Regions from separate parts of the Paenibacillus sp. FSL P4-0338 genome, predicted to be linked through region 2. Evidence: predicted binding sites of a transcription regulator. Region 2 holds the regulator's gene; the other holds the start of a gene.

Region 1 (5,751 bases), 1.7 Mb from region 2:
CATCGCCAAAATAACCGTTCAGCTCGGCAGAGACATCAATATTGATCAGATCTCCGGCCTGAATGACGCGTTGTCCCGGAATTCCATGCGCCACCTCTTCATTCACACTGATACAGGTCGTTCCAGGGAAGTTGTAGGTTACCTTTGGAGCAGATTTTGCGCCAAAATGGTTCAGAATCTTCGCACCCACTTCATCCAGCTCCGCAGTCGTCATTCCGGGAACTACACTTTTCTTCATCTCCGCGATGGTGTGGCCTACCACTGCACCCGCCGCTTTCAGTCCTTGCATATCCTGGAGCGTCTCGCTCGTCATTCTATCCACTATCCTCTCGTATTCGAAAGCTCCCCGATTCTTCATCCTGTGCAGCCCGGCACCTAATGGTTCCAGCGTCTCTACTTGGCAGCCTCCTGAAAAGCAGATCCATCCCAGCGATAGGTTGTCTCCACCTGCTTCCCAAGCGAATTAATATATTGCTTCAGCTTGAATACTGAACCGTGGCCCGAACCATATTGGCCTATTGTAAAGTCGGGATTGCCGTCCCCGTTGTAATCCACGAACTGAATCTGGAACAGATCGCCGAACCGCAGCTCTCCGGTGAAATGCCGGCTCAGCGCAAACGTTCCGATGGCCTCGCCCTGTTCATCAGTAAGAAGCAGCCGGAATTGCCCGCTCCAGCTCCGCCCTGCCAGAGGAGAAGGAACAGACCAGTCCTCCTCCGTTGAAGATCAGCTTGTGCAGCTTGTCGGCATTACTGGCGGATACGGTATACCCCGTCCCGCTGCGCTCAGCAGACAGCAGAAGTCCGCTGTTCCCTTCCTCCCGGCCCAGACCCAGAATGTAATCTTCTGTATAGCCGTCATCGTAGACCAGCTTCATGCGGAAATCTGCATCATAATCCAGTTCGCCGGCAATACGCTTGCTTGAATTCACGGCCGCAGCCATCGTCTGGATGAACTCCTCATCACTGAATCTCTTGGATTCAAAAGGAGCCCTCTCTGTAATAGAACAACCAGAAGGGCAGGCAGAATCAGCAGCAACCGCCTAATGGGTTCCACCTCCAAATCTTATGTATCTTCTAAGTATAACAGTCTTACTACGCAGAGTGAAATGAACGCCTCCTTCCTGCCGTTCAGCAGCAAGGCGTCTGTCAGGCAGACGTCAAAAAACCGGCCCCCGCAGACGCTGGAACCGGTGAGTACGGTGATCTCAATAGGCAATAATTGCGCGGCTCAATCTCCCGCTGAACTCCACTTTAGCTTATTGCACCTACGGCCTTCATCCAGGCATCGGCGATTAAGGCATGTCCCGCAGGCGAAGGGTGCACGCCATCCGCCGCCCAGTAGGCAGGTTCAGCCTTGACGGATGCCGCTGCGAACAGACCATCCAACGGCACGAGTACAGCGCCGTATTCACGGGCCAGCTCACGAACTACGTGAATTTTGGGGTCCAAGTCCTGACGCCAGCCCTTGCGGTCTACCGGCACCGGCAATACGAACGGCTCTACCAGCACCAGCTTGGCATCCAGATGCTGCTTGGTCCGTTCAATCAGATCACGGTAGGACGACTCGAATTCAGCCGCTGTAGTCTCCTGCCCGGAATCATACCACCGCCAGGTATCATTTATTCCAATATAAATAGATACCCAGGTTGGCTTCAGCCCAAGACAATCCCTCTCCCAGCGCTCCTGCAGGTCGACCGCCCGGTTGCCGCTGACTCCGCGGTTCAGGAACGTAAGATTCTTCTCTGCATACTGAAGGCCAAGCCGGGCGCCCGCCATCAGCGCGTAACCTACACCCAGCGAAGAGGCATCGGCGTAATTGCGTCCACAATCCGTGATGCTATCCCCCTGGAACAGGATGATATCGTTCTTTTGAAATGGCATGCCTGAAATCCTCCTATGAAAATATCTGTATTATGTAAACATGATCATTATAGCAAATAGATTTTCCTGCGGACACGTTTTAATTGAAAATTATTCCTTATTTTAAATCAGAAAACCCCCTAAGACTGCCATATGACAGCCCTAGGGGGATCTTAGGATAAGAGATTAATAGGCCAGACTGAACAAGCCATGGATATGAGTCAAGTAACGGATATTGCTGGCTTCCTTCATCAGTGTAGCCGGCAGCCCCTTCAGCGGAGTGGAGTTACCGCCGACAATGGCTACCCCGTCTTTGCGTCCTAGGCTGGCGAGTGTGCCGGAATTGACCGGGCTGAAGGCTTCCTGCGGTTTATCATTAAGATGAGCGAACAGATTGTAGCCGATCAGCTCACCCATCTGCCAGGCGATCTGTGCCGTCGGCGGATAAGGACGGCCATCCGGTGCAAAGACAACAGCGCTGTCTCCGGCTACAAATACATTAGGGTGCGAAGTGGACTGCAGGAACTCATTCACCGTGGCCCGGCCGCGGTTGACTTCAAGACCAGATTCGCCAACCAGCGGATTGCCCTGTACCCCGCCGGTCCAGACGAAGGTGTTCGCCACAATCTGCTGCCCATCCTTCAGATCAATCGTATTGTCGGCCACCTTCGTAACCGGAAGACCGGTCAGGAACTGCACCCCGCGCTTCTCCAGACTGGCTGTAGCGCGCTCAATCAGATGATCCGGCAGGACGGGGAGAATCTTCGGACCCGCTTCAACGAGCAGAAGCTTGATCTCAGCAGGATTCACTCCATATTGCTTCGTCAGCTTGGGCAGAATGTCGGCGATTTCGCCTACCAGCTCTACCCCGGTCAATCCGCCGCCTCCGATCAGAATCGTAGCATCTGCTGCGTTGCGGGTTTTGGAATAGTCACGAATCCGGTCTTCAATATGCCGGCGAATCCGGAGCGCATCTGCTGCTGATTTCAGCACCATGCTGTACTCTTCAAGTCCCGGAATACCAAAGTATGCTGTCGTGCTGCCCAGACCGACAACGAGAGCATCATAAGTCAGCATGACGCCGTCCGAGAGAATAATCTGCTTGTTCTCTGCGGAGAACGAATTGACCTTGGCGATTTTCAGATCAATATCTTTACCGGCGAACAGCTTCGCCAGCGGCATGGCAACCGCCTGTTCAGACGCACTGCCCGCTGCAAGCCGGTGCAATTCCGTAATAATCTGGTGAGTCGGATACTGATTGACTACCGTAATTTTGGCTTCCGCTTTGCTCATATATTTACGAACGGTTAAGGCACTTAGCAAGCCGCCGTAGCCTGCACCTAGAATCACTATATGTTTTGACATGATCATTCCTCCATCATTAAGTATTACGGGCTTATTTGCCCGATTGACGTTCACCGCTGACCTGTAGATAAGCATTCATGAACCGGAGAGCCTTCTGCACCTGCGGGTCCTTGATCATCTTCATCATGCCGAACAGGCTGATGGTTTCACTGCTTGCATCCGCGCGGTCTTTCGCTTCAATGACAGTAGCCGCCAGATTCTTGGCAGTGCCCACCACAGGACCCGCCATTTCCTTGATCGCACCGACTGTATCATTCTTAAGTACTTCATCCGTGGCAACCGACTGCACAAAATCTAGTGACTTGGACAATACACTGACCATTTGTGTGATCTGCGGCAACTGCTCGACCAGTGCCATCAGAGATTGCTGAACCTCCGGCTTCAAAAGCTCTTTCAGCACATCCTCTTTGGGAAGGGCAGCTTCTGGTATTTCTTGTTCAGGAAGGTTTTGGGTAACGGTTTCTGACATATCGAAGTCTCCTTTTACAAATCGTATTCTTGCATAATGACATCCAAGTGAAACTATGTGACTATTATAACACTCTATTTGTTATTATTGTCACAATCTTTTTGTCTTTTCAACCTATTTTTGTGATTATTATCACTTCCTTATCGATTTTATCGAACTCAGTTATTTAATCAGGTTAAATTTACAAATTATTATGTATTTGCTCATTGACGTATGCAAAGAGTCGTGATATCTTAAGCAAGTAACTTAATGTAAGTTTATTAATTAATATTAGCAATTAATTTTAACTAAGCAGCATACATAATTAGATGGAGGTAATGATTTATGAGTACTTTTTCCGAATTGGTGCAATCCCGCAGATCGGCTAATAATTTCGTGGAAGGTGTTACCATCCCGCAGAGTGAGCTCGAAGAGATGTTCTCCCTGGCCCGTTTGGCTCCCTCAGCTTATAATCTTCAGCACGCCCATTACAAGGTGATCAGCGATGACAGCGTGAAGGAAGCCATCCGCAAGGACGCGTATGGTCAATACAAGATCCACACCGCATCGGCTGTTATTGTGGTACTGGGTGACAAGAATGCCTATCTGCAGGCTCCTGAAATCTATAGCGGGCTTAAGCTGCTGGGAGCGATGAGCGAGGATGCTTACGAGCAAACCATTCAATCCATCAACGATGCTTATACCGGGAATGATGCGTTCCAGCGGGATGAAGCGATCCGCAATGCTTCTCTGTCGGCGATGCAATTCATGCTGATTGCCAAGGATAAGGGCTGGGATACCTGCCCGATGATCGGCTTCGATCCGGAGGCAGTGAAGGCTACACTCGGTCTCGGCGACCATATGGTTCCGGTGATGCTGATTACGATCGGCAAGGATAACCAGCACAAGATCAGACCGCGCGGCTACCGCAAGCCGGTTAATGAGTTTGTTGAATTTATCTAATAAAAAGGGTCTTCCGGCTAATCTGCCGAAAGACCCTTATCTATATCATCCTGACGTATTCCTAATCCGTACTCACCGCGCATACTGCAAAATCGCCACAGCCGCACGCTCTTGCCGCTCCACATCCGTGCTGTATAGAGCCGCCTTCAGGATAGCTAGCGCCTGCGCTACTGTAGCTTCATCCACCTGAACGCAGCAGGCCCCGGCGGCACTCCCGCCATCCCCTGCCTGATTCCCCAGCCACAGATCGATTCGGGCTGTCGGCAGCACTCCTGAATAAGCAGTTATTCTGCTGTCAGAAGCAAGCAGCTCTGCTGCAGCCAGATTAACCGCAGCAAAAGGCAGACTCTTCAGCCAGGTGACACCGCGCCGGTGGGCTGTACTATCCTCAGTGCCGCTGTGCCGGGTATCATAGAAGTAATCGCCAAGGTCCCCGAGATACACCCACTCTTCATCGGCGATCAGCACATAATCCCCATCCTGCATCGCATTGACGAAGATATCCAGGGTATGGGTTGCGCCCTCCAGCTCCTGCCCGTGATAGCCTGCGGCAGCCAGCTTGCTGCTGATCTCTTCTCTGCTATGCTGCTCCAGATCACCCGTACCGGGATAACCCGCACATATATAATTATCCTCCAAAAAGGATTTCAGCAGCCCGCTGCCGAGTTCCTCAAGCTTCACTCCATACAAGCTCATTTCCGTATCCTTTCCCTCCAGGCAAAGCTGCCGGAGTCTACGCAGCATTGAAACCATCCTTTTCATTATACAGTAAAGGCAGTGGGATTTGAATTCAGCAGATTCTAAGGAAAACGTAGAATAACAGCGCTTACAATACCTTTTCCCAATTAGAAAGTGCAAATTTAAAAATTTCGGCTTTTTACTATTCTCCGTTCGGACGGTATAATTCAGGTATCAGCTCAAGGAAACAGACACTGCAGGAAGAACGTTAGCCAGGACAGAATCTCCGGCAGCTAATCTTAAGCAGCGCTCCACCTTGTGACTGAGACTATATCTTTGATCCTGACATTCCCGCCTTAAGTGAGTCCCTACACGAAACGGTATGAGCTTCTTAAAGCTCACTGGCTTCACAATCCCATCCTATCGTGGTAAGCG
Region 2 (5,751 bases):
AGAATATTACCTTTGAAGAGTATATGGATGAGGTAACGAAGCGGCTGAAGGCTGTTCTTCCACAGTATGAGAGCCGTGAGGCCCAGGAGCTGATGATCCATGAGGTCATTACAGCGCTTGAGAAGGACAAGCATCTGCTGATTGAAGCGGGAACCGGCACCGGCAAGTCGCTGGGTTACCTGCTTCCGGCCATCTACCATAGTGTGAAAAGTGATCAAAAGGTGATGGTCAGCACTCATACCATTAACCTTCAGGACCAGTTGCGTGAGCGGGATATCCCACTCTTAACCAGCGTTGTGCCGTTCCCGTTCAAGGCCTCCATCTTTAAGGGAAGAGGGCACTATTTGTGTCTGCGCAAGTTCGAACATAGAATGAATAAAAAGGACTTTACGAGTCCAAGAGAAGAAGCGCTCACCGCTGCGCAAATGCTTGTCTGGCTGACCCAGACGACGACCGGCGATGATGAGGAGCTTAACTTAAGCGGACGGGGCGGCGATTTCTGGGAGACTGTAGCCAGTGATACCGACTCCTGCCTGGGACGGGCTTGTCCCTGGTTCCGCAAATGCTATTACCACCGGGCCAAGCATGAAGCCGGGATCTCTGATGTGGTGGTCACCAATCACTCCAAGCTGTTCGCAGATGTCAAAGCCGGGCATCAGCTACTTCCGGCTTACGATCATCTTGTGATTGATGAAGCCCATCATCTGGAAGATATTGCCGGCAAGCATCTTGGCATGCAGATGAAATATTTCACATTCGCCCATACCCTCACCCGCCTCTATAAGGATAGCCGGAGCGGGCAGCTGCCTGCCCTCCGCCAGAGTCTGCAGTCTTCGGGCAGTGAGCAGGCTTCCGAATGGAGCGGCGTGATCGACCGGATCTATCCCGATCTGCTGACGGTGAAGGAATCTTGGGATGCGCTCAGCGACCGGCTCTTCAGCCTGCTGCCCGAGCGCAGCGATGCCGGAGCCGGTGAAGCAGGCCAGCTGGTGGCCCGCCTGCAGCCGGGCAAGAAGCCGAAGGATTGGGAGGAGTTGGCGGCCCTTGAGAATACGCTGAACCTCAGTCTGAGCGATATCATCCGCAAGGGTGACAAGATGCTCAGTGAGATGCGTGACACGGACAGCCAATCCTCCTCGGACAGTCTTGTGACCGATATCGGCGGGTTATTTAAGGATCTGGCATCCATTAGAGAGCAGATCCGCTTCTTCATGGGCCTGAACGATGAGAATATCGTGTATTGGCTGGAGGGAAGCGGTAATTATAAAGGCAAGTCGCTGCAAATGTATGCCGTTCCTGTAGATGTCAGTACCCAGCTCAGGGAGCTGTTCTTCGACAAGAAGAAGAGTATTGTCCTGACCTCGGCCACCTTATCCGTGGATAAGTCCTTCCAGTTCATGATCGATAACCTGGGCCTTGGTGAAGCTGCGGAGCAGGGGCGTCTGATGACAGCGCTGCTTCCGTCGCCGTTTAAATACCGGGAGCAGGCTCTGCTGGTCATTCCCCGCGACTTCCCGAGCGTCAAGGGAAGTATAGGGGATGCCCGTTTTGTGGACACGCTTGTTCATTCCCTCGCCGAGACTGCTGTAACTACACGAGGGCGAATGCTGGTGCTGTTCACCTCCTACAAGATGCTGCGCCAGGTCTATGACCCGCTGAAGGAGGCGCTTGCCTCCCAGGATATCGCGGTGCTCGGACAAGGTGTGGAGGGCGGCAGCCGGAGCAAGCTGATCCGCCGCTTCCAGGACAGCCCGGCTTCGGTCCTGCTCGGTACCAGCAGTTTCTGGGAAGGGGTAGATATTCCGGGAGAAGCATTGACCTGCCTGGCGATTGTCAGACTGCCGTTCCAGCCGCCGAATCACCCGCTGGCAGAAGCGAAGTCGGAGCTGCTTCAGGCACAGAAGAAGAACCCGTTCATGAAGCTGTCCGTGCCGCAGGCAGTCATCCGCTTCAAGCAGGGCTTCGGGCGGCTGGTCCGCACGGCGCAGGACCGGGGCATCGTAATTGTGTACGATACTAGAGTAATTGAATCGCATTACGGAAAGTACTTCCTGTATTCACTCCCCGGTCCCAAGATGGAGCATATGCTCACCGAGCAGATGGTCCCGAGAATTGCCGAATGGCTGGAAGACGGCGGGGTTTCCTAATTCATCTGCTATTGCTATTATTAATAAGTCATGATTAACCTGAAGATCCGTTCCCGCCCTGTCCTGCCGATCCGGCAGGCGGGGGGCACGGTTGCTATAATTGAACGGGTATAACACAACTATTAAGGAGGAGAATACATGAAATCGGATAAAATATCGGAGGCCGTCGTGCGCAGGCTCCCAGTGTACCTGCGTTTCCTGAACGATCTCCAAAAACGTGAAATCTCCACAGTCTCTTCTCAGGAGCTGGGCCAGAAGCTTGATCTGAATCCCGCCCAGATCCGTAAGGATTTGGCTTACTTCGGTGATTTTGGCAGGAAGGGTATCGGCTACGATGTATCCTATCTAATTGAGAAGATTCGCCATATCCTGAAGCTTGACCAGCAAATTAATGTTGCACTGGTTGGAGCCGGTAATCTCGGTCATGCCTTGTCTAACTACAACGCTTACTTGAAGGATACGATGAAGATTACTGCGATCTTCGATGCCTACCCGCCGAAGGTGGGCCAGCAGATCAACTCGCTGGTTGTGCAGCCGATGGAGGAGTTAAGCAGCACAATCCGCTCGCAGGGCATCCGCATCGGGATTATTACCGTACCTGACAGCGAAGCCCAGAATGTAGCTGATATTCTTGTGGACTCCGGCATTGAGGCGATTCTGAACTTCGCACCGGTTATTCTCAAGACGCCTGCCAATATCCGGATTCATGCCGCAGATTTCACCACAGATCTGCAGAGCCTGGCCTATTATTTGCATGATGGAAAGGATGAGGCAGAAGATGAGCAGTAAGATCACGATAATCAAGAACGGGCACTTCCTGGTTCCGGGCAGCGACAAGCCGGTTCTAAGCGGGTATATGACCCTGGAGAATGATCTGATTACTTACATAGGTGAAGCTGAGCCGGTAGTGGAGGATGGCGCTCAGGTCGTAGACGGCAGCCGTCTGCTGTTCATGCCGGGTCTGGTCAATACCCATGGGCATACGGCCATGTCACTGCTGCGCGGATACGGCGACGATATGGTGCTTCAGACTTGGCTGCAGGAGAAGATGTGGCCGATGGAAGAGAAATTCACTGGTGATGATGTATATTGGGGAACCTCGTTGTCCGTACTGGAAATGCTGAAGGGCGGCACAACCACCTTCCTCGATATGTATGATCATATGGACCGGGTAGCGGAAGTAACGGAGCAGTCCGGTATTCGTGCGGTGCTGATGCGCGGCGTAATTGGGCTGTGCCCGGAAGAGGTACAGCAAGCAAAGCTCGCTGAGGCGGTTGCTTTTGCCCGTAACTGGCACGGCAAGGCTGACGGCAGAATTACAACTATGCTCTCACCGCACGCTCCGTACACCTGTCCTCCAGAGTTTTTCATGAAGTTTGTGCAGGCTGCCCATGATCTGGACCTGCCGATGCATACCCATATGTCCGAGACGCGCCATGAAGTGGAGCAGAACGTGGCTGACTACGGCCTTCGTCCGGTCGCACATCTGGAGAAGCTGGGGATGTTCACCCGTCCTTCGCTCATTGCCCACGGGGTTCATCTGAACGATGAAGAGATCGGGATTCTGGCCCGCTATAACGTTGGCGTGTCGCATAACCCCGGCAGTAACCTGAAGCTGGCCAGCGGGGTTGCACGTGTTCCTGAGCTGCTGCGAGCCGGGGTTAAGGTCTCCCTGGGTACAGACGGCGCGGCAAGCAACAACAATCTGGATATGTTCGAAGAGATGAGGCTGGCGGCTCTGATCCACAAGGGCGTAAGCGGTGATCCTACAGCGGTACCGGCTCCTGAAGCGCTACTGATGGCCACGGAATACGGGGCTCAGTCTATTTTCCTAAGCGGGGTAGGCCGGCTTGCAGCAGGAATGAAGGCCGACTTCATCGCGCTTGATATTGACCAGCCGCATTTGCTGCCGCATACCGATCTGCTCTCCCATGCCGTCTATTCGGCAAGTGCCAAGGATGTGGAGCATGTATGGGTGAACGGCCAGCAGGTTGTGAAGCATGGACAATGCCTGACACTGGATGAAGAAGCTATCCGCCGCAAAGCACAGGAGACGTTCGAGAGCCTGCTTAAACGGTAATTCAGGAGAACGGGAAAGGAAGCAGCGTTGTGAAGAAGAAGAGGAGAAAATGGATCTGGCTGGGGCTTACCGTGGTGCTGCTCCTTCTGTTCGGATTAAGCCAGTTCTATGCCTACATTATGAAGGACCAGTGGAACGAGCGGAATGAGGCCAAGGAGCTGGCCCGGACGCGTGCCGGACTAACGGAGGTAACCAAGGCTCAGAAATCCGTCTGGAATGAGAATGAGATCTACTGGGTGCTAACCGGCAAAAATGAAGCCGGGACCGATCTGATGGTGTGGGTCCGTTTCACCTTGGAGGGCAAGCCTGCCGGAGGCGACAACGACCTGTATGCTGAAGAGCTGAGCAAAGGCACTTCCGAAGAGAAAATGCGCGGAATCATAGCCGATCAGTTACCGGACGTGAAGATCGAACGGCTGCTGCCCGGTGTATATAACGGGGAATATGCCTGGCAGCTATTTTACAAAAAAGACGGGCGATTCTATTACAACTTCTACCGCTTCAAGGATGGCAGCGCCATCGGTGAGGGGTACAGTTTGCCCAACCGTTAAGCTAAGCGCTCAGCAGAATAACATGCGGGGGAACAGATTATCTGTTCTTCCGTTTTTTTGTATCCATCATGTCGAAAATAATCTGGAACTGTTCTGGGACTGGTGGCAGACGGGGAACTGTGGCTTAATGGAGATATATGGTTTGAGATACATCGATTAATATACTTGAATTGATATACTGATTGTATTCCTCGAATGCTATCGCCAACCTGCATATATGTCTCTCAAGGAGGATGAAGAAATTGGAAGTTTTAGCATATTTGGATCAGGCGGTGGATTTGTTTAAGGAAGAGCTGGGGGATAATCTGTCGGGGATTTATCTGCACGGTTCCCTGGCCATGGGCTGTTTTCAACCGGATTCAAGCGATATTGATCTGCTCATTGTAGTAGAGGACAAGCTCCCCGCAGAGGTCAGTCATAGCCTTGCCGGTCGTATCGTAGCCTTTCATGACAGTCTGCCGAATAAGCGCGGAATTGAACTGTCTATCGTCCTGAAGACATACCTGCATAACTTTGTGTATCCTACGCCATTTGAATTTCACTTTTCAGAAGCTCATTTAGAGCGGTATAGAACCGATAAGAATTATCTGTGCGGCGGCTTTGAGGATGCTGATCTGGCGGCACATTTTGCAGTAGTCTACCATCGCGGGTTTATCTTGTACGGGGAGCCGATACGCGAGGCCTTTGCGCCGGTAGACCAGAGGTACTATCTGGATTCCATTATCAGGGATGTCGATGATGCGCCGCAGAATATTGGGAATGCTCCACTCTATTACACACTGAATCTATGCAGGGTACTCTACTATGTGCAGGAAGGTCATGTCTCTTCCAAGAAGGAAGGCGGGGATTGGGGACTTCAGCATTTGCCGGAACGCTTCCACGGGCTGCTTAGACGGTGTCTTAAGGAATATAGCGGTGCTGGCGCCGAAGGCTATGAACTGGAGCTATTAACTGATTTTGCGGAATATATGAT

Evidence for each region. The regulator Rex, encoded in region 2, represses fermentation and respiration genes when NADH is low (regulators of the CRP and FNR family bind a similar motif). The targets are predictions, from matches to a motif close to TTGTGAAATATTTCACAA.
Region 1: the regulator Rex is predicted to act here: its motif matches at 3,775-3,792, upstream of MKZ07_RS03775 (DUF1641 domain-containing protein).

What each region holds. Positions count from the first base shown of each region.
Region 1 is NZ_JBBOCG010000001.1:895,335-901,085, reverse strand. Features, by position in the region: gene map (type I methionyl aminopeptidase) at 1-313, opposite strand, end outside; gene MKZ07_RS03795 (hypothetical protein) at 394-555, opposite strand; gene MKZ07_RS03790 (hypothetical protein) at 644-943, opposite strand; gene MKZ07_RS03785 (SGNH/GDSL hydrolase family protein) at 1,254-1,883, opposite strand; gene MKZ07_RS03780 (NAD(P)/FAD-dependent oxidoreductase) at 2,049-3,227, opposite strand; gene MKZ07_RS03775 (DUF1641 domain-containing protein) at 3,259-3,696, opposite strand; gene MKZ07_RS03770 (nitroreductase family protein) at 4,021-4,638, shown strand; gene MKZ07_RS03765 (hypothetical protein) at 4,711-5,382, opposite strand.
Region 2 is NZ_JBBOCG010000001.1:2,558,195-2,563,945, reverse strand. Features, by position in the region: gene dinG (ATP-dependent DNA helicase DinG) at 1-2,147, shown strand, start outside; gene MKZ07_RS11315 (redox-sensing transcriptional repressor Rex) at 2,286-2,936, shown strand; gene MKZ07_RS11310 (amidohydrolase) at 2,926-4,227, shown strand; gene MKZ07_RS11305 (cell wall elongation regulator TseB-like domain-containing protein) at 4,257-4,778, shown strand; gene MKZ07_RS11300 (aminoglycoside adenylyltransferase domain-containing protein) at 5,012-5,751, shown strand, end outside.